Linked DNA regions of Peribacillus simplex NBRC 15720 = DSM 1321. The protein of the gene in region 1 interacts with the protein of each later gene in a pairwise test. Links are inferred from orthologs where the notes say so. Each region holds a gene or a part of one and is shown in the gene's direction. Other genes may lie near its edges.

Evidence for each region.
Region 2: the proteins of leuS (region 1) and ligA interact in binary tests that used the Escherichia coli proteins (3 or more experiments, as listed by UniProt). The link is inferred for Peribacillus simplex NBRC 15720 = DSM 1321 from one-to-one orthologs.

Annotation. Positions count from the first base shown.
Region 1 is NZ_CP017704.1:3,200,830-3,212,286, forward strand. The notes cover bases 231-3,317. They hold leuS (leucine--tRNA ligase), read left to right. Parts: upstream 231-610; coding sequence 611-3,025; downstream 3,026-3,317. Outside these bases: BS1321_RS15450 (DUF2524 family protein), read left to right, coding at 1-170; BS1321_RS15460 (S8 family peptidase), read left to right, coding at 3,365-6,532; BS1321_RS15465 (DUF2712 domain-containing protein), read left to right, coding at 6,832-7,317; BS1321_RS15470 (hypothetical protein), read left to right, coding at 7,572-8,168; BS1321_RS15475 (WxPxxD family membrane protein), read left to right, coding at 8,158-8,889; BS1321_RS15480 (DUF2705 family protein), read left to right, coding at 8,882-9,604; BS1321_RS15485 (ATP-binding cassette domain-containing protein), read left to right, coding at 9,616-10,257; BS1321_RS15490 (hypothetical protein), read left to right, coding at 10,244-10,882.
Region 2 is NZ_CP017704.1:2,147,013-2,158,308, reverse strand. The notes cover bases 2,287-5,212. They hold ligA (NAD-dependent DNA ligase LigA), read left to right. Parts: upstream 2,287-2,709; coding sequence 2,710-4,716; downstream 4,717-5,212. Other genes in these bases: BS1321_RS10230 (CamS family sex pheromone protein), read left to right, coding at 4,728-5,212; pcrA (DNA helicase PcrA), read left to right, coding at 2,287-2,606. Also shown: pcrB (heptaprenylglyceryl phosphate synthase), read left to right, coding at 1-298; more of pcrA, read left to right, coding at 360-2,286; more of BS1321_RS10230, read left to right, coding at 5,213-5,897; Asp-tRNA(Asn)/Glu-tRNA(Gln) amidotransferase subunit GatC, read left to right, coding at 6,278-6,568; Asp-tRNA(Asn)/Glu-tRNA(Gln) amidotransferase subunit GatA, read left to right, coding at 6,581-8,041; Asp-tRNA(Asn)/Glu-tRNA(Gln) amidotransferase subunit GatB, read left to right, coding at 8,054-9,481; BS1321_RS10210 (RNA polymerase sigma factor), read left to right, coding at 9,648-10,190; BS1321_RS10205 (hypothetical protein), read left to right, coding at 10,187-10,654; BS1321_RS10200 (hypothetical protein), read left to right, coding at 10,647-11,296. UniProt on the Escherichia coli protein: DNA ligase that catalyzes the formation of phosphodiester linkages between 5'-phosphoryl and 3'-hydroxyl groups in double-stranded DNA using NAD as a coenzyme and as the energy source for the reaction.

The DNA of each region.
Region 1 (11,457 bases):
AGCATTATGATGATGAACAATTTCAAAATTCGCAAAGGTATATCGAAGAGGCTTTGACGGATATGGAACGATTGTATGCCAGTTCGAATGACCAGCAACGAGAAATGCTTTCGCGGATGAAGCAGCAGTTGAATGAATTGAGGAATGAAATGATTTTACTGCGACATTAAAGGGAAGCAAGGGAGCTATGAATGCATAGCTCCCTTTTTTTGCACGAATTTTCCTGAATTCGCATATATAATGAAAAACCTGTCGATAATGTTTATGTACGGCTATTGCATTTATCGGTGAAATTGACTAGAATGAAATAAAATGAAATATTCTCATAAAGACTATGATGAGGAATAGTAACGGTTTAAACCAGTAAAGAGAGTTGACGGATGGTGCAAGTCAACCTGGGATGGTCGTGAACTCGCCTTGGAGTTCCGGGTGTGAAGGTAAAAAGTAATGCCTGGCGTTTTAATCCATGTTACGGATGTTTTAAGCTGGGCGGATTTTAGCTATCGCCAATGTGGGTGGTACCGCGGGAAGATATACATAATCCTCTCGTCCCTATTTTGGGATGAGGGGTTTTTTATTGTTTTTTATACGGAAATTAGGAGGAAATCAAATGAGTTTTGACCATAGAAGCATAGAAACGAAATGGCAAAAGTATTGGGAAGGCAATAAGACATTCAAAACGGGTGAAGAAAGCGGCAAACGTAAATTCTACGCGCTGGATATGTTCCCATATCCTTCAGGGGCCGGTCTTCATGTTGGGCACCCGGAAGGTTATACCGCAAGCGATATTCTAGCACGGATGAAACGGGCGCAGGGATATAATGTATTGCATCCGATCGGCTGGGACGCTTTTGGACTTCCGGCAGAGCAATATGCGATCGATACGGGAAATGATCCTGCTGAATTCACGGAGCACAACATCAACACGTTTCGCCGCCAAATCAAAGCCCTTGGTTTTTCTTATGACTGGGACCGCGAAATAAACACGACAGATCCCGACTATTACAAATGGACGCAATGGATCTTCTTGAAATTATATGAAAAGGGCCTTGCATATATTGATGAAGTGGCCGTTAACTGGTGTCCGGCACTTGGCACGGTATTGGCTAACGAAGAAGTCATCGATGGGAAAAGTGAGCGTGGGGGCCATCCGGTTGAGCGCCGTCCGATGAAACAATGGATGCTTCGTATCACGGCGTATGCAGACCGCTTAATCGACGATCTGAATGATGTGGATTGGCCGGAAAACATCAAGGATATGCAGCGTAACTGGATTGGCCGTTCCGAGGGAGCGGAGGTTACATTCAATATCGATGGCTTTGGTGAATCATTCACGGTGTTCACGACTCGTCCGGATACGTTATTCGGTGCAACATATGCCGTATTGGCACCTGAACATCACTTTGTCGATAAAATTACGACGGCTGATCAAAGGGCGGCAGTTGAAGCCTATTTAGATGAAGTGAAACATAAAAGCGACTTGGAAAGAACAGACTTGGCAAAGGATAAATCAGGCGTGTTCACGGGGGCTTATGCCATTAACCCGGTAAACGGCGAAAAAATGCCGATTTGGATTGCCGATTACGTGTTGATCAGCTACGGAACAGGAGCGATCATGGCCGTTCCTGCCCATGATGAGCGTGATTATGAATTTGCAGTCAAGTTCGACTTGCCGATCAAGGAAGTCGTAGCTGGCGGAGATGTGACAAGTGAAGCATATACAGGCGATGGACTTCATGTGAATTCGGAATTCCTTGATGGATTGAATAAAGAAGAAGGCATTTCCACCATGATCAAATGGCTGGAAGAAAAAGAAATCGGCACGAAGAAAGTAACATACCGCCTTCGCGACTGGTTATTCAGCCGTCAGCGTTACTGGGGTGAACCGATTCCAATCATCCATTGGGAAGACGGCACGATGTCTGCAGTTAAGGAAGAAGAGCTTCCATTGATTTTACCGAAAGCTACGGACATCAAGCCTTCAGGTACAGGCGAATCACCACTTGCGAACATATCGGAATGGGTGAATGTAACGGATGAAAACGGACGTAAAGGGCGCCGTGAGACAAACACGATGCCACAGTGGGCAGGAAGCAGCTGGTACTTCCTTCGTTATATCGATCCTGACAACAAGGAAGCACTTGCAGATCCTGAAAAATTAAAAGAATGGATGCCGGTCGACATTTATATTGGCGGCGCTGAGCATGCGGTGCTTCACTTGCTTTACGCTCGTTTCTGGCATAAATTCCTGTACGATATCGGTGTCGTGCCAACGAAGGAACCATTCCAAAACCTATTTAACCAAGGAATGATCCTTGGCGAGAATAATGAAAAAATGAGTAAATCCAAAGGGAATGTCGTGAACCCGGATGATATCGTTGAAAGTCATGGTGCCGATACACTTCGCATGTACGAAATGTTCATGGGACCATTGGATGCTTCGATTGCCTGGTCCACAAATGGATTGGACGGTTCCCGCAGATTCCTTGACCGTATCTGGCGTTTATTAGTCAACGATGACGGTGCGATCACAGATAAGATGACAGAGACGGATGACACGGGCAAGCTCGAAAAAGTCTATCATCAAACTGTTAAAAAAGTGACTGAGAACTATGAGGAATTGAAATTCAATACGGCGATTTCACAATTGATGGTATTCATTAATGATGCTTATAAAGCTGATTCGCTTCCTAAGGTGTATATCGAAGGCTTCGTAAAGCTGCTTGCACCAGTTGCACCGCACATCGCCGAGGAACTTTGGTCTAAACTGGGCCATTCCGAGAGCATCACGTACGGAACATGGCCGGCTTTCGACGAAGCGAAGTTAGTGGATAACGAAGTCGAAATCGTCATCCAAATCAACGGAAAAGTCAAAACGAAATTAATGGTGCCGACTGACACTACGAAAGAAAAACTGGAAGAAATCGCGATGGGTGATGATTCCATCAAAGAACAAATCGATGGGAAAACCATTCGTAAAGTGATTGCCGTACCAGGCAAATTAGTCAATATCGTCGCAAACTAAATAAAAATGATTGGAAGCTGTCCCGCATGTTTTTACTGCTGGGACAGCTTTTTTTTGCAGAAATTGGCTGAACGTAGGGATTAGGTCATGTTAGGATTTTCACCGATTTAAATCTATTAATATGAATCTGCCGAATGTTGGAATTTATTATCGTCATGAGATGCCCATCGGAACTCAAATATCTAGCTTAATTGGTACATGGGAATCATTTTTCGGCTCAATGGCCAAATAAATCAAGCGTTTGACATAAAAAAGGGAAAAAATTGGTTGATAAAATTTTACAGTGTGATAGTTTGGTATAGTACTGTTATTTTTTAACCAATTATTGGAGGGAAAAACGTGAAATTTAAGAATGTGAGTCGAATTACGGCGTGTGTACTAATTTTTGCACTGATTTTCAGCTTGATGGTTCCGCTAAATTCTCAAGCTGCAGCTGTAACACCCATTGAAAATGTAAAAACGATTAAAAATGGGGACACTCTGGACGGGAAGTTTGAAAAACCGGATGTTCAATGGTATCAAATCAGTCCCACAACAGAGGAAATACAAAAGTTCTCCCATATTGAATTCGAAGTCAATTCGGACAAAATCTTGAATATTTCCGTATATCAAGATAAAGAAAAAGCAGAAAAAGATGAGAGCAATTATTTTGTCTCTTCTTATCCTGATGAAAAAGCTGTAGTCGATTTCCCATATGCTTGGGAAGGCACATATTATGTTAAAGTTGAATATTTCGGCGATACGGATGATGAGGGAAATCCTATCCCGGATGCGGAAAATGTAGCTGAATACTCCATCAATGCGCATTCAGTGACATTGCCGCCATCTGCCGGGGACGAAGGCGAAGAACTCGAATCATGCCCGGTTGAAGTGAGTGTAAACGATAAGAAAACGGGAGAATCCATGTTGAAAACACTCCGCGTGTTTAGAGATGAAGTTCTCACGAAGTCGTCTGAGGGACGCACCCTTTCCTCTTTATACTATAAGGCTTCGCCATTCCTGGCTCTTCATCTTGCTGGTAATAAAACGGCAAGGGAAGCGGTATATAATCACTTAGTCGAGATTAAGCCCCTTATTGAGGATCTTAATGAAAATGGAGCAAGCAGCACGGCAGTCATTAGCAACAAGCAGCAAGAAGCGATTAAGGCCTTATTCAATAAGTCGGCAGACGTCGCTCCAGCTGGATTGAAAAAGGATATGGACGGCATTGCAAAGAAAATCAATCTTGATAAGCTTGCGGGTGAAAGAATCGTCGATATCGCAAGTAAAGCGGGAATCGAACTTCCGGCTTCGAAAAATATAAAGAACAAATATATCGTCAAACTTAAACCTGGGAAGTCATTAAGCGCTGTCCAATCCAAGGTAAGTGGAAAAGGATTTGGAACATTATCGGCACCTAAGCAACAAGAGGTTCTGTATGATGATATGTATGTCGTAGAGTTAAAGAACCAAGCTAAAATGAGCACAGCAGCTCTATCCACTATCGAAAAACTTCCAGAAGTGGAATATATCGAAGCGGTAAAAACGTACAAAGCACTTTCTGCCGACATTCAATCACCGTATCAATGGTCTTTAGATAACGCCGGTGGGGAAGAAGGCATAAAGGGAGCGGACATCGATAACGAAAAACTGCAGAACCTTATTAAGAAGCGTAATTTAAAAGATACATTGGTAGCGGTTATCGACACAGGTGTCGATGATTCACTGGCGGATTTGAAAGATACGGTTCGCATGGACTTAGGCAAGAATTTCATTGATAAGAAAGTAGATGCAGTCGATGACAATGGCCATGGTACACATGTATCCGGAATTATCGCTGCCAAAGCAGATAATGGTTATTCCATGCAAGGAATCAATCCAGTAGCTAAAATCATGCCTGTGAAGGTCTTGGACTCTTCAGGGTTTGGAGACAATGAGAAAATTGCACTAGGCATTAAATATGCCGTGGATCATGGTGCAAAGGTCATTAACCTTAGCTTGGGCGGAGAATATAGCAGGACGATTGAATATGCCTTGAAACATGCCGCTGCCAAGAATGTAATGGTTGTCGTAGCAAGCGGTAATGATGGGATGGATGGTCTATCTTATCCTGCATCATCTAAATACGCGATATCCGTCGGTGCAACCAATGCCCTTGATTTAGTATCCGATTATTCCAATTATGGATCGAAATTGGACATGGTCGCTCCAGGGACAGGCATACCGAGTCTTGTACCTAATGGGAATGTTACCTACATGGATGGTACATCAATGGCAGCTCCGCATGTTGCGGCAGCTACAGCCTTGTTATTATCCGGAAACCCTGGGTTGAAAGTGAATGAAGTAAGGGAAATCCTTCATGAGACATCGGAATATGTGAAATTTGAAGAAGAAGATAATGCATACCCTTATGAGGAATATGAAGATGAAGATGGGGAAATCATCTTACCAGAAGAAGAACTGCCTGTCGGTAAAGATTTAGTATCAGGATATGGAAGATTGAATGCGTACAGTGCACTAAGTGCAGTGGATCTACAAGCGAAAGTCAATCCTGTATTCGATAACAAAACAACACTGACTGGATCGGCTAAAAAAGGTTCGGCAATCGAAGTGAAAAGCGGAAGTAAATCACTAGGTAAAACAACAGCTGCAGCTAACGGAACGTTCACAATCAAAATTCCGGTCCAAAAAGCGGAGCAGATGCTTACTGTGAATATCTCTGATTCTGCTAAACTAGCAGTATCTTCGATTAAAGTATTCGTGAATAAAGGTGCAACCCCTAAAAATCCAACTGTTAAGCCTGTCAGTGACAAAGACGTGTATGTAACGGGTCAATCGCAAGCCGAGGTGAAAGTCACGGTCAAAAACAGTGCGAAAAAAGTGATCGGTTCAGGTAACACGGACAGCAAAGGGAATTTCAAAGTGAAAATCAGCAAGCAAAAGGCTGGCACTAAACTTTCAGTCACAGCTACAGACTTAGCAAAACGTGAAAGCAAGGCGGCAACCGTGACTGTTCTCGATAAAACAGCCCCAGATGCACCGAAAGTGAATGAAGTAAGCGATAAAGCTACTTCAGTAACTGGTAAAGCGGAAATCGGTTCAACCGTTACCGTGAAGTACAACAATAAAAACATCGGAACTGCAACCGCTGATAAAAAGGGGAACTTCTCCATTAAAATCAGCAAGAAAAAAGCAGGGTCCGCATTATATGCCTCAGCAAAAGACAAAGCGGGCAATACAGGAAAAGCAACAAAAGTAACGGTTAAAGATAAAACCGCTCCAGGTGCACCGAAAGTGAATGAAGTAAACGACAAAGCAACAAAAGTAACTGGTAAAGCGGAAATCGGTTCAACTGTTACCGTAAAGTACAACAATAAAAACATCGGAACTGCAAAAGCTGATAGTAAGGGGAACTTCTCCATCAAAATCAGCAAGAAAAAAGCAGGGTCCGCATTATACGTCTCAGCAAAAGACAAAGCGGGCAATACAGGAAAAGCAACAAAAGTAACAGTTAAAAAATCTAAATAGCAATAAGAGGTGAAGGCCGTTTAACTTACATGTTAAACGGCTTTTTTTTGAGAAAACGAATGAAAACACCGCTCGATGATGAGCGGTGTTTTTGCCATGAGCGTGTCTTTTGCCAAGCTTTATTTAAGAGTATTCATCTGTGCGTTGTCATTGCATGATGTCAGATATGGAGTTTCGCGTTTTAATTCTGAAATAAAACCTTCGCTTTTTTCTTGTACGATAAATCTTTATTAGAGAAAAGGAGAAGAGAGAGAGTAAAAGTCAAAGTGCAGTAATACCTAAATTCAGGAGGAAATAAAATGAAAAAAGGAAGAGTAATAGCATTAGGTACTATTCTAGCTTGTTCAATTGGCTTAGGAACGCTTTCGGTTGAAGCTGGGAATGACAATACGTCATATTCCTTTACGATTAAGAAAGAGCAAGCTAACTCGTACACAGGTACAGAGTATCGCCAAACGACTACGGAACGGAATACATGGAAAGTGAGAATGTATAAATCAACAGAAGGAACTAATACTTTAACTACTTATTGGTTGGAAAAAAGCAATGGTACGAATGTATCTCCTACAGTGGATGTTAAAGCAGGGAGTGGCGGTTCAAATAGTGGGCGTAATTATTATATTAAAGGCAATTCAGGTGCTAATGCCGCTAATGTAAGATTAACGGCAGAGAATAATAATTTAAGTTCTAGCAGCTATTCCGTAAACGGATATTGGGATGAGGAGACGGGGAGAATATTACCTTCACAGTATAATACTTATTACACCACTGAGTATAATAAATAAAAAAATGATGATCATGGTGAAGCCATCTTGGATGATTCTTTATTCAAGGTGGCTTCCTAAAGGGAGACAATATGAATAGTTATTACTATAGATTAAGAAATAATAAAAAAACAAAGTTCATAGTGTTATGTATTGTTGCGATTGTTATTATTGATATATTTATTCTTTTGGGGAATTTTTCATCAACACTGTATTCATCAGAATCGTTAGCACCCCATTTAGCCACTTTTTTAGCGGGAAGTTCATTAGGCCATATGATGCAAATAATCCTAATATGGTTTTTGCCCATTTTTCTATTAATTATGTGTGCTGATAGTTATATCCAAGAATACAGAACAGGATACCGATATATCGTCGCGACCAAAAAAGGGCGATTCTCTTATTATAAAACCATGCTATTCGGAAATATGTCGTTTTCCTTTTTAGTCATTGTTTGTTGCTTGTTATTGAACATGTTTATTGCATATTTGGTGTTTATGAATGGTGAATTTGACAAGGGGTTGGCACCAGACCTGTTCCCAGAAAATACTTTATATATCCTTGTTAATTCAATGCCTACTATTAGTAATGTCATTTATATAATCTTTTTTGGTTTTTTCACTAGTTTATGCGCAGGGATGGCTACCGTCCTTAGTTGGTGTTTCCCTGATATGAAGTATACGTATCCATTAAGCTTTGTTTTTTGGTTCTCGCAAATTTTGGGATTACATCATTCATTAGCATTGATTATCCAACCTTTTAACGAAGTGAACTTAGAAGATTTCATTTTTATTTTCTTTAAATCTACAATCCTTTTTTTAGCGATAATCACGGTCGGGTTCATTTATAAGGTGAAAAGTGATGAAGTCTAATCAAAAAAAAGTATATTTATCAATGCTGCTTTTACTTTTATTTGGATGTTTATGGATGATCTATAATATTCATTATCTGAAAATAAAGCAAGTAGACCCATCGTATCCATTAATCATTGATGTAAGTGCGAGTGTAGATGGCTATCTCTCGAGTAAAAATTTGATGATGACTTATATTATCCCTTTATTACTATTTTATCGCTTTTTTATTGAAGATGAGCATCCGCACATAATGGTTCGATTAACATCAAGAGTCCACATTTATCGGAGAAGGACAATCCAAGTTTTTATAAGTTCATTTATATATGCATTCAGCATTTTATTGATTAATTTCGCAGGTGTTTTCTTATTCGATAGATTTCATTTTATCTCTTCAAATTATTGGAACATATGCCTTCTTAATCTAGCACTATTAACGTGTATTTATTTCTCGATTGGAATGCTTTATTATTTCATTTTTGATTTTTCCAATTCAATCATTGCGATGGCAGGGACCTTTTTTATATGTTTTCTCTTATATATGATGAAGAGTTATCTGAATATTCATTGGACACCTGCCAGTGCATTAAATATTATAGATCCTTTTTTAAGCAGCGGAATGTCAGGGCATCAATCGTTGATCATGATTGGAAAAGAGTTATTGCTATCTATTGTAATGATTTTACTTGGGCTATTTGCCATCGAGAAAAAAGATTTCATTGTTGAGGTTTCAAATGACTAACCGAATCTTCTTAACCATGTTGTTTGTAATCAGTTTGCAAATTTTTTTATTTAATCATTTTGATGGCTCTAAAGCCGATCTTACGGGATTCATGATCGTTAGCGGAGTTCCGATTAATAATAAATTTGTTCTATTGGGAGCATGGTATATCTTCTTTTCTATGGTGAGTTTTTTGTCGTTAGGTTATTTGAGGCAATATATTTCCGGTTATGGGATATACCTGATGATCAGGGAAAAAAGCAAGGTGAGACTTGGGATTAGCAGAATCACGAAGTTAATGATCCTTATATCTGGGTTATCTTTGTTCCAACTTCTTGTCTCTATCGTATTCGCTTATATAAATAATGAGGACCAGGCCTTTTTTTATCATGATTTCCAATCATTTATTTGTATTGCAGGTCTATATATTATGTCTAATTTTGTCCTTATTTTTATTCAAATGGCACTCGAGCTTTACCTAACGGAACAAGTATCTTTATTGCTGATAAATGTTTATGTGCTTTTTTCTGTTACATTAGGCGGAGTTCTTTTATCTGTACAAAAGCTGACGTGGATTTTATATTTTTTGATTCCCAATTTCGGAATGTATGTAAGGGTGGATCTACCTGAATCAGTTGGATTATCGCCGGTAATTGCTTATATGGTTTTAACCGTAGTAATAATCATTTTAAGTGTTTTATCATTTATACGATTAAAGAAAATGGATTTAAATTAATGAGGTGCAAAATGACAAAAATACGAATTAGCTCTTTAAATAAACGGAAGAAGAAGAAGACGCTCTTACATGATATTAATTATGAGTTTTGCGGCGGGAAAATCTATGGTTTGTATGGAAGAAATGGCTCTGGTAAAACGATGCTGCTTAGAGCGATTGCAGGGTTAATCATGCCGAGCTCAGGTGAAATTTCAATAGACGAAAAAATTCTTCATAAGGAGTTTTCATTTCCTTCTAACATTAGTGTCATTATTGAAAACACTTCCCTGCTTCACCAGTATAACGCCTATACAAATCTGAAAATATTATCAAAAATCAGGAACATCGCCACTGATGAGGATATTAAATTGGCGATAAAAAGAGTCGGTCTTGATCCTGATTCAAAAATGAAGGTAGGAAAGTTTTCGTTAGGAATGAAACAACGATTAAGTGTCGCCCAAGCGATATTTGAAAAACCGGATATTTTATTATTGGATGAACCAACAAATGCAATTGATGAAGAAGGTGTCATTCAAGTTTATCAAATCTTGAATGAAGAAAAAGAGCGCGGGGCACTCATCATTTTGACAAGTCATCATAAACAGGATTTAGAAGCATTAGCGGATGAATATATAAAAATGGATAATGGAGGAATCGTTCTTGACTCTAAATAAAAGTATAGCAGTATTAAGCTTACTAGTATTAGTAGGCGGATTCCTTATATATAAAGTGTACTTTGTTTCTTCATCTGATAGTGAAGATACCAGAAATACTGAAAATAATACTGCTTCCTATAAGGTGTTACAATCACAGAAAATTATTGTTGGGAAAGATATCGATCAGGGCTATTATGATATTAAATCTCTCGATAAGGAATCGGAGTTTTTTGGTGATAAAATGCATAAAAATGATGTTTTGCATGCGGTGCCTTTTCATATGAATGAAAATTTCTCGATTAAAGGAAAATTAGAATTCAAGCCTTCTGAATTTGAAGAAGTAGAGAAAAAGGGTCAAAAAATCATCATTAAAGATCCCGGTTATTATAAGGTCGGTACAGAAATACAAGCTGGGAAGTATGTACTATCAGGGACATCCGATACGATCGGAGTGTTTGTCGATATAAAGGATAGAACGGAAACCGAAAGTTTGCAAACCATTCAATGGGAAATTGATGAAAAAGTAAAAAAGCCAATCGAAATTGAACTGAAAAATGGGTATAACATATATATCGAAAAAATGGGGAAAGATGGTTATATATCAAATGAGGGTGATCTGATATTGGAGAGAAATAATGAGTAATTTAAGTGTATTTAATACAAGCTTAATTGAAAGATAAGTTTGAAATCCTATCAATCAATATTGTCTTTATGCACAGATTCAAATCCCATGATCGTTTCTTAAAATGTTAATATTTATTGACTTGAAATTATAAGGAATCAAGCTAAAAGCGGATTCCTTATTTTAAATGTATATACCTAGGGCGGGATTTTCGAGGGTCATTATATCCGCCGGTTATTTGATGTCCGAGAGAGCTCGCAATGACTACTGCTGCAAAGAGGAGGATGATTTTCTTCAAATTTATAATCTTCTTTCCGTTTTTTTATTTTTAAAGATTACACCCAAATACCTCTACCTTCAACCCCTTTTTAAAATATAGAAAAATTTACTTTATTAAAATTTTTCCATACCCATAATTTGGACTTGCTCATATATCGAATGAGCAAAACCAGCATTTGCTTGGACTTTTTCACTTCACTAATTTGATGGTAAGCCTTTTTTGATTCTTCAAATGCCTCATTTATTTTCTTGAAATCATAGAGTTGAACATTCCAGTTTTGCAGTATCATCGTGCTAAAACAAACTGTGCAGGTGCA
Region 2 (11,296 bases), 1.0 Mb from region 1 along the record:
ATTGACGAAAGCCAATACTGATTTGGATATGGATGATGTGGGTGCATACGCGATGATGGCTGAAAAGATGTTCAACCTGCCGATTTTTTATTTGGAATACAGCGGTGATTATGGCGATGTCCAGATGGTGGAAGCCGCCAAAGAGAGTTTGGAGGATACCGTACTATTCTATGGCGGTGGGATAAAATCGGTTGAACAGGCCAAAGAGATGTCTAAGATTGCGGATGTCATCGTTGTCGGCAACGTGATTTATGAAGATTTGAAGGTGGCACTTGCAACAGTTTCGGCAGTTAAATGAAAACATGTAATAAATATAGTATACTAAAACAGAAACGAATGTTCGTATAGGTGGTGTGATAATGCAATATTTAGCGGAAAAATTATTAATAGGTTTGAATGAACAGCAACAAAAAGCAGTGAAATCAACTGATGGCCCACTTTTAATCATGGCTGGGGCAGGAAGTGGAAAGACGCGTGTGCTGACTCACCGAATAGCTTACTTGATGGTCGAGAAGGAAATAGCGCCATGGAACATCCTTGCAATCACGTTCACCAACAAAGCGGCCCGTGAGATGAAGGAGAGGATCCGCGCCATACTTGGCGGTGCATCCGAAGATATCTGGATTTCAACTTTCCACTCGATGTGTGTCCGCATTTTACGAAGAGATATCGACCGTATCGGATTTAATAGGAACTTCTCGATATTGGATACGACGGATCAGCAATCGGTCATAAAACAAATTATGAAAGATCGTAATATGGATACAAAGAAATATGATTACCGTGCCATTTTGGGTAGCATCAGTTCAGCGAAAAATGAATTGGTCGGGCCGGAAGAGTACCTGAAGACGGCTTCTGATTACTTCACTAAAGTAACTGCCGATGTATATACGGAATATCAAAAACGGCTGCGTAAAAATTCAGCGCTTGATTTCGATGATTTGATCATGATGACGATTCAATTGTTCCAGCTCGTACCTGAGGTGCTTGAATATTATCAGCGTAAATTTCAATACATTCATGTTGATGAGTACCAAGATACGAACAGGGCTCAATACATGCTTGTTAAACTACTGGCTTCACGCTTCCGTAATCTCTGTGTTGTCGGGGATTCCGATCAATCGATCTATCGTTGGCGCGGTGCGGATATTGCGAATATCCTTTCATTTGAAAAAGATTATCCGAATGCCAACATGATTTTCCTTGAGCAGAATTACCGCTCGACGAAAAAGATTCTAGCAGCGGCGAATAAGGTCATCGGTAACAATCAAAACCGTAAGCCGAAAAATCTTTGGACTGAGAATGCAGATGGCAATAAGTTATTCTATTACCGTGCAGACAATGAGCAAGGGGAAGCACAATTTGTAGCTGGAAAGATAAATGAGTTAGTTCAGGGCGGTAGCAGGAAATATTCCGATATAGCAATACTTTACAGAACAAATGCACAATCACGTGTCATGGAGGAAGTTCTGCTTAAATCCAATATAAATTATGCAATAGTCGGCGGAACCAAGTTCTATGACCGTAAAGAGATTAAGGATTTACTTGCCTATCTTCGCCTTATTGCGAATCCTGATGATGACATCAGTCTCCGCCGTGTAATCAATGTACCAAAACGCGGAATTGGTGCAACTTCAATGGACAAAGTGGCAGATTATGCAGATCAATATGATGTTTCCATTTATAAAGCACTCGAATCTGTGGAAATGGTAGGGATAAGCGGGAAGGCTACCAAAGCGGCAAGGGAATTCCATACGCTGATCACTAACTATACAAATCAGCAGGAGTACTTATCCGTGACGGAACTGGTGGAGGAAGTCATTAAGAAAACCGGTTACCGTGAGATGCTGCAGGCAGAAAAAACGATTGAATCACAAAGCCGGCTTGAAAATATAGATGAGTTTTTATCTGTTACGAAAGCATTCGAAGATAGCAGCGAGGACAAATCATTGGTGGGCTTTTTAACGGATCTGGCATTGGTTGCAGATATAGATCAACTAGATGAGAATTCCGAAGAAGCTACAAACACTGTAACGCTGATGACACTTCACTCTGCGAAGGGACTAGAATATCCGGTAGTCTTTTTACTGGGTCTTGAAGAAGGTGTTTTCCCTCATAGCCGCTCGCTCATGGATGAAGAGGAGATGGAAGAAGAACGCCGTCTGGCTTATGTTGGAATTACAAGGGCTGAAAATGAACTATTCATAAGCAATGCCCAAATGCGGACATTGTATGGACGGACGAGCATGAATCCAGTTTCACGATTCATCAGTGAAATACCAGAGGAACTTCTTGAAGATCTAAAACCGAAACCGGCTCCTAGAGCTAGGCAAACACCTTTCAGTTCTTCGAGAACCGGATCTCCTTCAACAGCTTCCACAAGAAAAGTGCCTGCCTTTGGAAAAGCTGTTTCTGCACCATCCGCAACGGGCGGTGAAGAGATCGGCTGGGCTGTCGGCGACCGTGCATCCCATAAAAAATGGGGGATAGGAACCGTGGTGAGCGTAAAAGGGGAAGGCGAAGGGAAGGAACTGGATATTGCCTTTCCAAGTCCAATCGGCATCAAACGTCTATTGGCGAAATTTGCACCAGTTGAAAAAGCATAAGCTATTAATATGTTTCTACTGGTAAAGAATAGGGATATCTGACTTTAGACACCGCTCTTCTATAAGAAGTGCGGTGGAGTCTTCTTTAGAAAGGATTGAACGTATGGACTTACAAGCTGCAGAGAAGAAAGTTCTAGAACTGCAAACGTTATTGAACCAATACAGCTATGAATATTATGTGATGGACCAGCCATCAGTACCTGATGCTGAATATGATCGGCTACTCCGTGAACTTATTGAGTATGAGGAGAAATTTCCTAAACTGCAATCGGCGGACTCACCGACACAACGGGTCGGTGGCGCCATTTTGGATATGTTTGAAAAAGTGGAGCATACCACACCGATGCTTAGTTTAGGCAATGCCTTCAATGAAAGTGACTTACTGGATTTTGACAGAAAGGTCAGACAATCTGTAGGTGACGATTTTTCCTATGTATGTGAATTGAAAATTGATGGACTTGCCGTCACTCTTCAATATGAGAATGGATATTTCGTAAGAGGGGCAACCCGTGGAGATGGAACGATCGGTGAAGATATTACCGCTAATTTGAAAACGATCAAGTCGATTCCATTGAAGTTGCGGGAGCCGGTTGCCATAGAAGTGCGCGGTGAGGCCTTCATGCCAAAAAAATCATTCGAATCATTAAATAAGGCTAAGGAAGAACGCGGTGAGGAACCATTTGCAAACCCACGAAATGCAGCTGCCGGTTCGTTAAGGCAGCTTGATCCAAAACTTGCTGCGAAACGGAACTTGGATATTTTCCTTTATGCGATTGCCGATTTGGGGGAAACAGGGGTCCGTTCCCACAGTGAGGGTTTGGATTTATTGGATCGGCTCGGGTTTAAGACGAATCGGGAAAGAAAAACATGCTCGAATATAGAGGAAGTACTGGCCTATATAGTAGAATGGACGGAACACCGTCCAAACTTAGCCTTTGATATTGATGGAATTGTCGTAAAGGTGGATTCCCTTGAACAGCAGGATGAATTAGGTTTTACTGCAAAAAGTCCGCGATGGGCCATTGCTTATAAATTCCCAGCTGAAGAAGTCATTACAACCCTAAGGGATATCGAGCTGAATGTTGGCCGTACGGGTGTATTGACCCCGACCGCCGTTTTGGATCCCGTTCGGGTAGCAGGTACGACCGTGCAGCGAGCTTCACTTCATAACGAAGACTTAATCCGTGAAAAGGACATCAGAATCGGAGATCAAGTGGTCGTGAAAAAGGCCGGTGATATCATTCCAGAGGTGGTCAATGTACTGGCAGAGCGCCGTACAGGGGAAGAAGTCGAATTCCAGATGCCGACTGAGTGCCCGGAATGCAGCAGTGAACTTGTTCGGCTGGACGGGGAGGTTGCTTTACGCTGCATCAACCCGAAGTGTCCTGCACAAATACGGGAGGGCTTGATTCACTTTGTTTCCCGTACAGCAATGAATATAGACAGTCTTGGTGAAAAAGTGATTAGCTTGTTGTTTAAAGAAGAACTCATTCAAGATGTGGCTGATATTTATAAGCTTACATACGATCAACTGATTGCTTTGGAAAGGATGGGGGATAAATCCGTCAATAAACTTCTTCAAGCAATCGAAGCTTCGAAAACCAACTCGTTGGAAAAATTACTATTCGGGCTGGGCATTCGCCATGTTGGTTCAAAAGCGGCCAAGACACTTGCGAGGGAATTCGGGACGATGGAAGCATTAAGCAAGGCGAGCCGTGAAGAACTAACGGCCATTAATGAAATAGGTGATAAGATGGCCGATTCCATCGTAGCCTATTTTGAATTGGAAGAAGTACATGCATTACTGAATGAGTTGGATGCAGCTGGTGTAAATCTTACTTTCAAAGGCCCAAGAGCTGTTGCTATTGAAGATATCGACTCCGTTTTTTCTGGTAAAACAGTCGTTTTAACGGGTAAACTGCATAAGTTAACACGTAACGAAGCAAAAGAGAAATTAGAGGCGCTAGGAGCTAACGTTGCTGGAAGTGTCAGCAAGAAAACCGATTTGGTCGTAGCTGGCGAAGATGCCGGTTCCAAACTGGCAAAAGCTGAAAGCCTAGGCGTCATGGTATGGGATGAAGAGAGACTGATTGAGGAACTAAATAAATAAGAGGTGTAGCTATGAGGAAACACTCTATTTTGGGGATGATTCTTATACTGCTTCTTGCTGGATGTGCGCCTAGTTTTGAGGATAAGCAAGAGGTAGTTCAAGACTCCAAAGACAAAAAAGAAACGGCAATTATTCCGAAGTATAAAATTTCGGAAGAATATTATCAAACAATCCTACCGTTTGAACCATCAAAAGCACGCGGTTTGGTCGTATCCAATCTAAATACCCGATATGACATTGAAGAATTCGAAAATGGATTGATGAGGTTGGCCCAAACCCAATTCGACCCGGAAGATTACCTGTTTCAAGAGGGGCAAATACTAGATAGTTCCGAGATATCTTCTTGGCTGAACAGAAAATATACCGATAGTCAGTTGAAAGAGAAGGACATGAAAGCCTCAAAGAATCTTGGCTTGAATCCGGTTGATCCAGGTAAAGGTGACATTGATAAGCGGAATCAAGAAAATCCGATCTATCTTGCCCATGTTTTAGAACATAATTACTTGGTAAAAACAAAAGATAATTCAGTGAGCCTTGGCGGAGTTGTAATAGGTCTTGCGCTGAATTCAGTGCATTACTATCAAAAAGAAGCATACGGTGCCACCTATGAAAAGAAAATCGATAGTAATAAGCTAAAGCAAGAAGGGGAGAAAATTGCTGCAGAAGTCTTAAAAAGGCTGCGTAAAAAGGACAAGCTGAAAAATGTTCCGATTACGATTGCCTTATTCGAGCAAAATGAAAAATCTTCAGTAGTCCCTGGGAATTTCATTTCCTATACAAATATCGATAAAAACTCTGACAACATTGGAAAATGGACGGACTTGGACGAAGAGTATTTCCTATTTCCTTCAGCTGGTGCTGAAAAAAAATACCGTGATGACGTCAATACTTTCACGAACTTTAAAGAAGATGTCGAAGAATACTTCCCTAACTTTAACGGAGTCATCGGGAGGGCGTTCTATATGGATGATCAACTGCAAAGTCTGAACATCGATATCCCCATTCAATTTTATGGGAACTCGGAAGCCATCGGCTTTACCCAATATGTTGCTGGGCTTGTAATGGAACGTTTCCCGAACTATATTGCCGTACAGGTATCCATTACCTCTGTAAATGGACCTGAAGCGCTCATAGTCCGTGAAGCAAATCAGGACGAACCAACCGTGCATATATACGAATGATAAAAGATGAAGCTTAACGGCTTCATCTTTTTTGCGACCCACTTTAAAATTGGAATCTATTTCTTGTAAATTTCAAAATAACCTTAACCAGGAACAAAAATATATAGGAGAAAGTAAACCCTTCCATCTTAGGAAGCAAATACTTTAAAAAGGGAACATTTGTCGAATTTTAAAGGCCTTATTGTCATTTCCCCGGAAATTTCGGCAACTTTCCCATATTTCCCGGAAAATATCTCTTTTTCCTTATGAAATAATTGAATTTCGACATTGTATCTCTTGTTGCTTTACTGTGTAATAGTTTGATATGATTTAAACGATGATTATATGGAGAAAAGCGACGAAATTCAGTCGATTTGGATATTTTTTCGGAGGTGAAGAGAATGTCACGTATTTCTATGGAACAAGTTAAACACGTTGCCCATTTGGCTCGTTTGGCTATTACGGAAGAAGAAGCACAACAGTTTCAGCATCAGCTTGACCAAATGATTTCATTCGCGGAGCAGTTGAATGAGCTTGATACGGATCAAGTAAACCCGACTTCTCACGTTTTGGATATGAAGAATGTTATGCGCGAAGATGTCGCAAAACCGGGATTGCCAGTAGATGAAGTAATTAAAAATGCACCGGATAGCAAAGAAGGATATATCCGTGTACCATCAATAATTGAATAAGGAGGGACAATGATGTCGTTGTTCGAACAAAAGGTTTCTGAGCTTCATGAACGCTTACATAAGAAAGAGATAAGTGTCACTGACCTTGTTAACGAATCGTATGAGCGAATCGGACAAGTAGAGGACAAGGTGAAGGCATTTTTGACACTTGATGAAGAAAACGCCCGCAATCAAGCAAAACGATTGGATGATCAATTGGTAAAAGGCGAGAACGAAGGCGCTTTATTTGGTATGCCAATCGGAGTGAAGGATAATATTGTCACTAAAAATTTGCGTACGACTTGTGCGAGCAAAATTTTGGAGAACTTTGATCCAATCTATGATGCAACCGTTGTTCAAAAGCTACAGAAAGCAGAAACGGTTACGATAGGGAAATTGAATATGGATGAGTTTGCGATGGGTTCTTCTAATGAGAATTCCGCATTTCAGGCAACACGCAACCCTTGGAACACGGAATATGTGCCAGGCGGTTCTTCGGGTGGTTCAGCTGCATCTGTCGCTTCCGGTGAAGTCCTATTCTCTTTAGGTTCCGATACGGGTGGATCGATCCGCCAACCAGCGGCATATTGTGGAGTTGTCGGCTTAAAACCTACATATGGACGGGTTTCCCGATTCGGACTAGTAGCATTTGCGTCTTCATTGGACCAAATTGGGCCAGTTACAAGAACGGTTGAAGATAACGCTTATTTGCTTGAAGCGATTTCAGGTGTAGATCCAATGGATTCGACCTCTGCTAAAGTTGACGTGCCGAGTTTTGTGAATTCATTAACAGGCGATGTTAGAGGATTGAAAATAGCTGTGCCTAAAGAATATCTTGGTGAAGGCGTTGGGGAAGAAGCACGTAATTCCGTACTTGAAGCATTAAAAGTATTAGAGGGGCTTGGAGCTGAATGGGAAGAGGTATCCTTGCCGCATTCCAAATATGCTTTAGCTGCCTATTACCTGCTATCTTCATCGGAAGCTTCGGCTAACCTTTCACGTTTTGACGGAGTGCGTTACGGACATCGTACAGATAATGCAGAGACTCTTATCGAAATGTATAAGCAAACCCGTGCAGAAGGATTCGGTGACGAAGTGAAACGCCGTATCATGCTTGGAACGTTCTCCTTAAGTTCCGGTTATTATGATGCTTATTATAAAAAGGCTCAAAAAGTACGTACATTAATCAAAAAAGACTTTGAAGATGTCTTTGAAAAATACGATGTCATCGTTGGGCCGACTACACCTACACCTGCATTTAAAATTGGTGAAAAAGTCGACGATCCATTAACGATGTATGCGAATGATATCTTGACGATTCCAGTCAATCTTGCTGGTGTACCAGGTATATCAGTGCCATGTGGATTCGCAGCGAATGGGCTTCCGCTTGGACTGCAAATGATTGGGAAGCATTTTGATGAAAGCACGATTTATCGCGCGGCTCACGCATTTGAGCAAGCAACAGATTTTCATAAACAATTTCCTAAGCTGTAAGGGGTGAAAATAATGGACTTTGAAACGGTGATTGGTCTAGAAGTACACGTAGAATTAAAAACGGATTCTAAAATTTTCTCAGCGAGCCCAAATCATTTTGGTGCCGCTCCAAATAGTAACACGACTGTAATTGACCTAGGCTACCCAGGTGTATTGCCTGTCGTCAATAAAAAGGCTGTTGATTTTGCAATGAAGGCTGCGATTGCCCTGAATTGCGAAGTGGCGGAAATTACGAAATTTGACCGGAAAAACTATTTTTACCCGGACAATCCTAAAGCATATCAAATTTCACAGTTCGATCAACCGATCGGTGAGCATGGTTGGATTGAAATCGAAGTGGGCGGCAAGAAAAAGAAAATTGGCATTACCCGCATTCATATGGAAGAGGATGCTGGAAAGCTGACACATAAAGGGAACTATTCATTGTGTGATTATAACCGTCAAGGTACGCCTCTTGTTGAAATCGTATCCGAACCGGATATCACTTCCCCGGAAGAGGCTTATGCTTATCTGGAAAAGTTGAAATCCATCATTCAATACACCGGCGTTTCCGATTGTAAAATGGAAGAAGGCTCACTTCGCTGTGATGCAAACATTTCCTTGAAACCTGTCGGCCAAAAAGAATTCGGTACGAAAACCGAATTGAAAAACTTGAACTCATTCAACTTCGTTCGCAAAGGGTTGGAGCATGAAGAAATCCGACAAGCGGAAATCTTGAATGAAGGCGGCATAATCGAACAGGAAACCCGCCGGTTCGACGAAGCTACAGGCAGAACGGTACTAATGCGAATTAAGGAAGGCTCCGATGATTACCGTTACTTCCCGGAACCGGACTTATTGACAATCCATATCGATGAAGAATGGAAAGCGCGTATTGCTGCCGAGATTCCGGAACTTCCGGATGCACGAAAAAAACGCTATGTCGAAGAATTTGGCTTACCGGAATATGATGCAGCCGTTTTAACGGTAACGAAAGAAAGTGCTGATTTCTTTGAAGCGACAGTCGCTTCAGGCGCTGATGCAAAACTAGCATCTAACTGGATCATGGGTGAGGTTTCCGCTTTCTTGAATGCAGAAGGTAAAGAGCTGCATGATGTCAAATTGACTGCTGAATCGTTGGCTGGAATGATCAAGCTGATTGAAGATGGCACGATTTCTTCTAAAATTGCCAAAAAAGTTTTCAAAGAATTGATTGAAAACGGCGGGAATGCTGAAACGATCGTCAAGGAGAAGGGACTAGTCCAAATTTCCGATGAAGGCGCATTGCGTACAGCCGTTGAAGAAGCATTGAATAATAACCCGCAATCGATTGAAGATTTTAAAGCCGGTAAACAAAAGGCAATCGGCTTCCTTGTCGGACAGATCATGAAAGCGACAAAAGGACAAGCCAATCCACAGCTTGTTAATAAAATTTTGGTGGAAGAAATCAATAAACGTTAATATTGACCGTATCACTTTTAAAGTGGTACGGTTTTCTCTTGATTAAGAAAAGCGTTTACTGTGAAAAAGGAGAAAATAATTTTTGTTTTTTTTGAGTTATCTGTAGGGGTAACTCCTTTTTGTGTCGTCTATTACATGAAAGTTTAACAGGAAAGGAGGAAGAGAAGTGACGGATGAGTTGGTTGAGAAGGTAAGGGCTGGGAATGATCATGCATTCCGAATGTTGATTGAAAATTATAAACAGACGATTTATAGAACCGTCTATTCCGTCTTGCGGAACCAAAAGGATGCTGAAGATGTTACCCAGGAAGTCTTTATCAAAATCTATACTTCTCTTCCTCAATATAAGAACCAAGGTTTCAAAACTTGGATTACCAGAATTGCGGTCAATCATGCAATCGATTTAAAGAGAAAGAGGGAACGCCAAAAGGAAGAATTGCAGGAGGAACATTCATCGGAAGCTAATTTGGGTTTAACTGATGATGTCGAGGCAGTATTTTTTCGGAATGAAAGGCGAAAGCAAGTATTACGGAAGCTGAATGACCTTCCAGAGGGATACCGGGACGTTGTATATGGCTATTACATAAAGGAAAAGACATTCAAGCAAATTGCAGAGGAACAGCAGATTCAAGTGAAATCTGTGGAGGTAAAGCTATATCGGGCAAGAAATTGGATGAGAAAACATTGGAAAGAGGAGGATTTTTCATGAATCATGTTCCTGAAGCAGAATGGGTTGTATATTTGGCAGATGAAATACCAGAGGCTCTAAAAATTGAATATGAAAATCATCTATACTCCTGTGACAAGTGTTTGTCCGCCTATATGGAAGCGATGGAAAAAGAAGAAAACAGTCTGGACATTGAAGGGTTTGATATTGCAGGTCCTGTCATGGAATCGATTAGCCGACTGAAAAGCGCCTCTGTTGAAGAGGCTAAGCAACACAGAAAAGAGAAATCACTTCGTACGATCACAAAACATTACTTGATCGCGGCCGGTTTTACGATTTTATTAATGGCAGGCGGAGTATTTCAATCATTGACAGAATACGTGGATTCTGTCGAATCAAGCAGCGAAAAGGAAACGCAGTCCTTAACCGATGGACTTATTGATAAAACATTTAATTGGATGGACTCTATCGAAAAGAAAAATAAGGAGGGGTTTAGAAATGAATAAAAGTCCGGTATTAGCCTTTTTATTATCATTTTTGCCAGGTTTCGGACATTTTTACCTAGGAAGGAAATATAAAGGGTTATTTTATTTTCTTGCCACAGCTGGATTGGGGCTTGGAGGTCTTTTTCTTTCGTTGATCAGTCAATCTGATGCGTTTCTGGCTTTTTCCATTATTGGAATGGTGTTTTATTTCATCAGTATATTTGATTTGGTGGTCACCTCACTGAGGAAGCCTAAAAGTGAAGAGGGTGTGGAGGAAATGGCAGATCAGCAGCCGGAGGCGGAAAGATTTTATGTAATCATCCTTTCATTCGTTCCAGGGTTAGGGCACTTTCAGCTGGGCCTCATGAATCGGGGACTCATTTTTCTCATCGGCTTTTTAGGCCTTGGCATCATGGTGATTTTCATCAGTGTGATGACACAGATGGAAGGTCTGTTAATATTCATGGCACTATTGCCTGTTATTTGGATTTACAGCTTTTTTGATTCTGTTCAACAGCTCAATAAAAAGCAAAGGGGTGAGGAGCTTATCGATCGGACCGTTTTGGAAGATTTCGAGGAGAGACGGGAATCCGGGAAGAAGAGTAAATCGGTCGCGACTTTATTCGCTATTTTTCCTGGTGCAGGTCACTTATATTTGGGGCT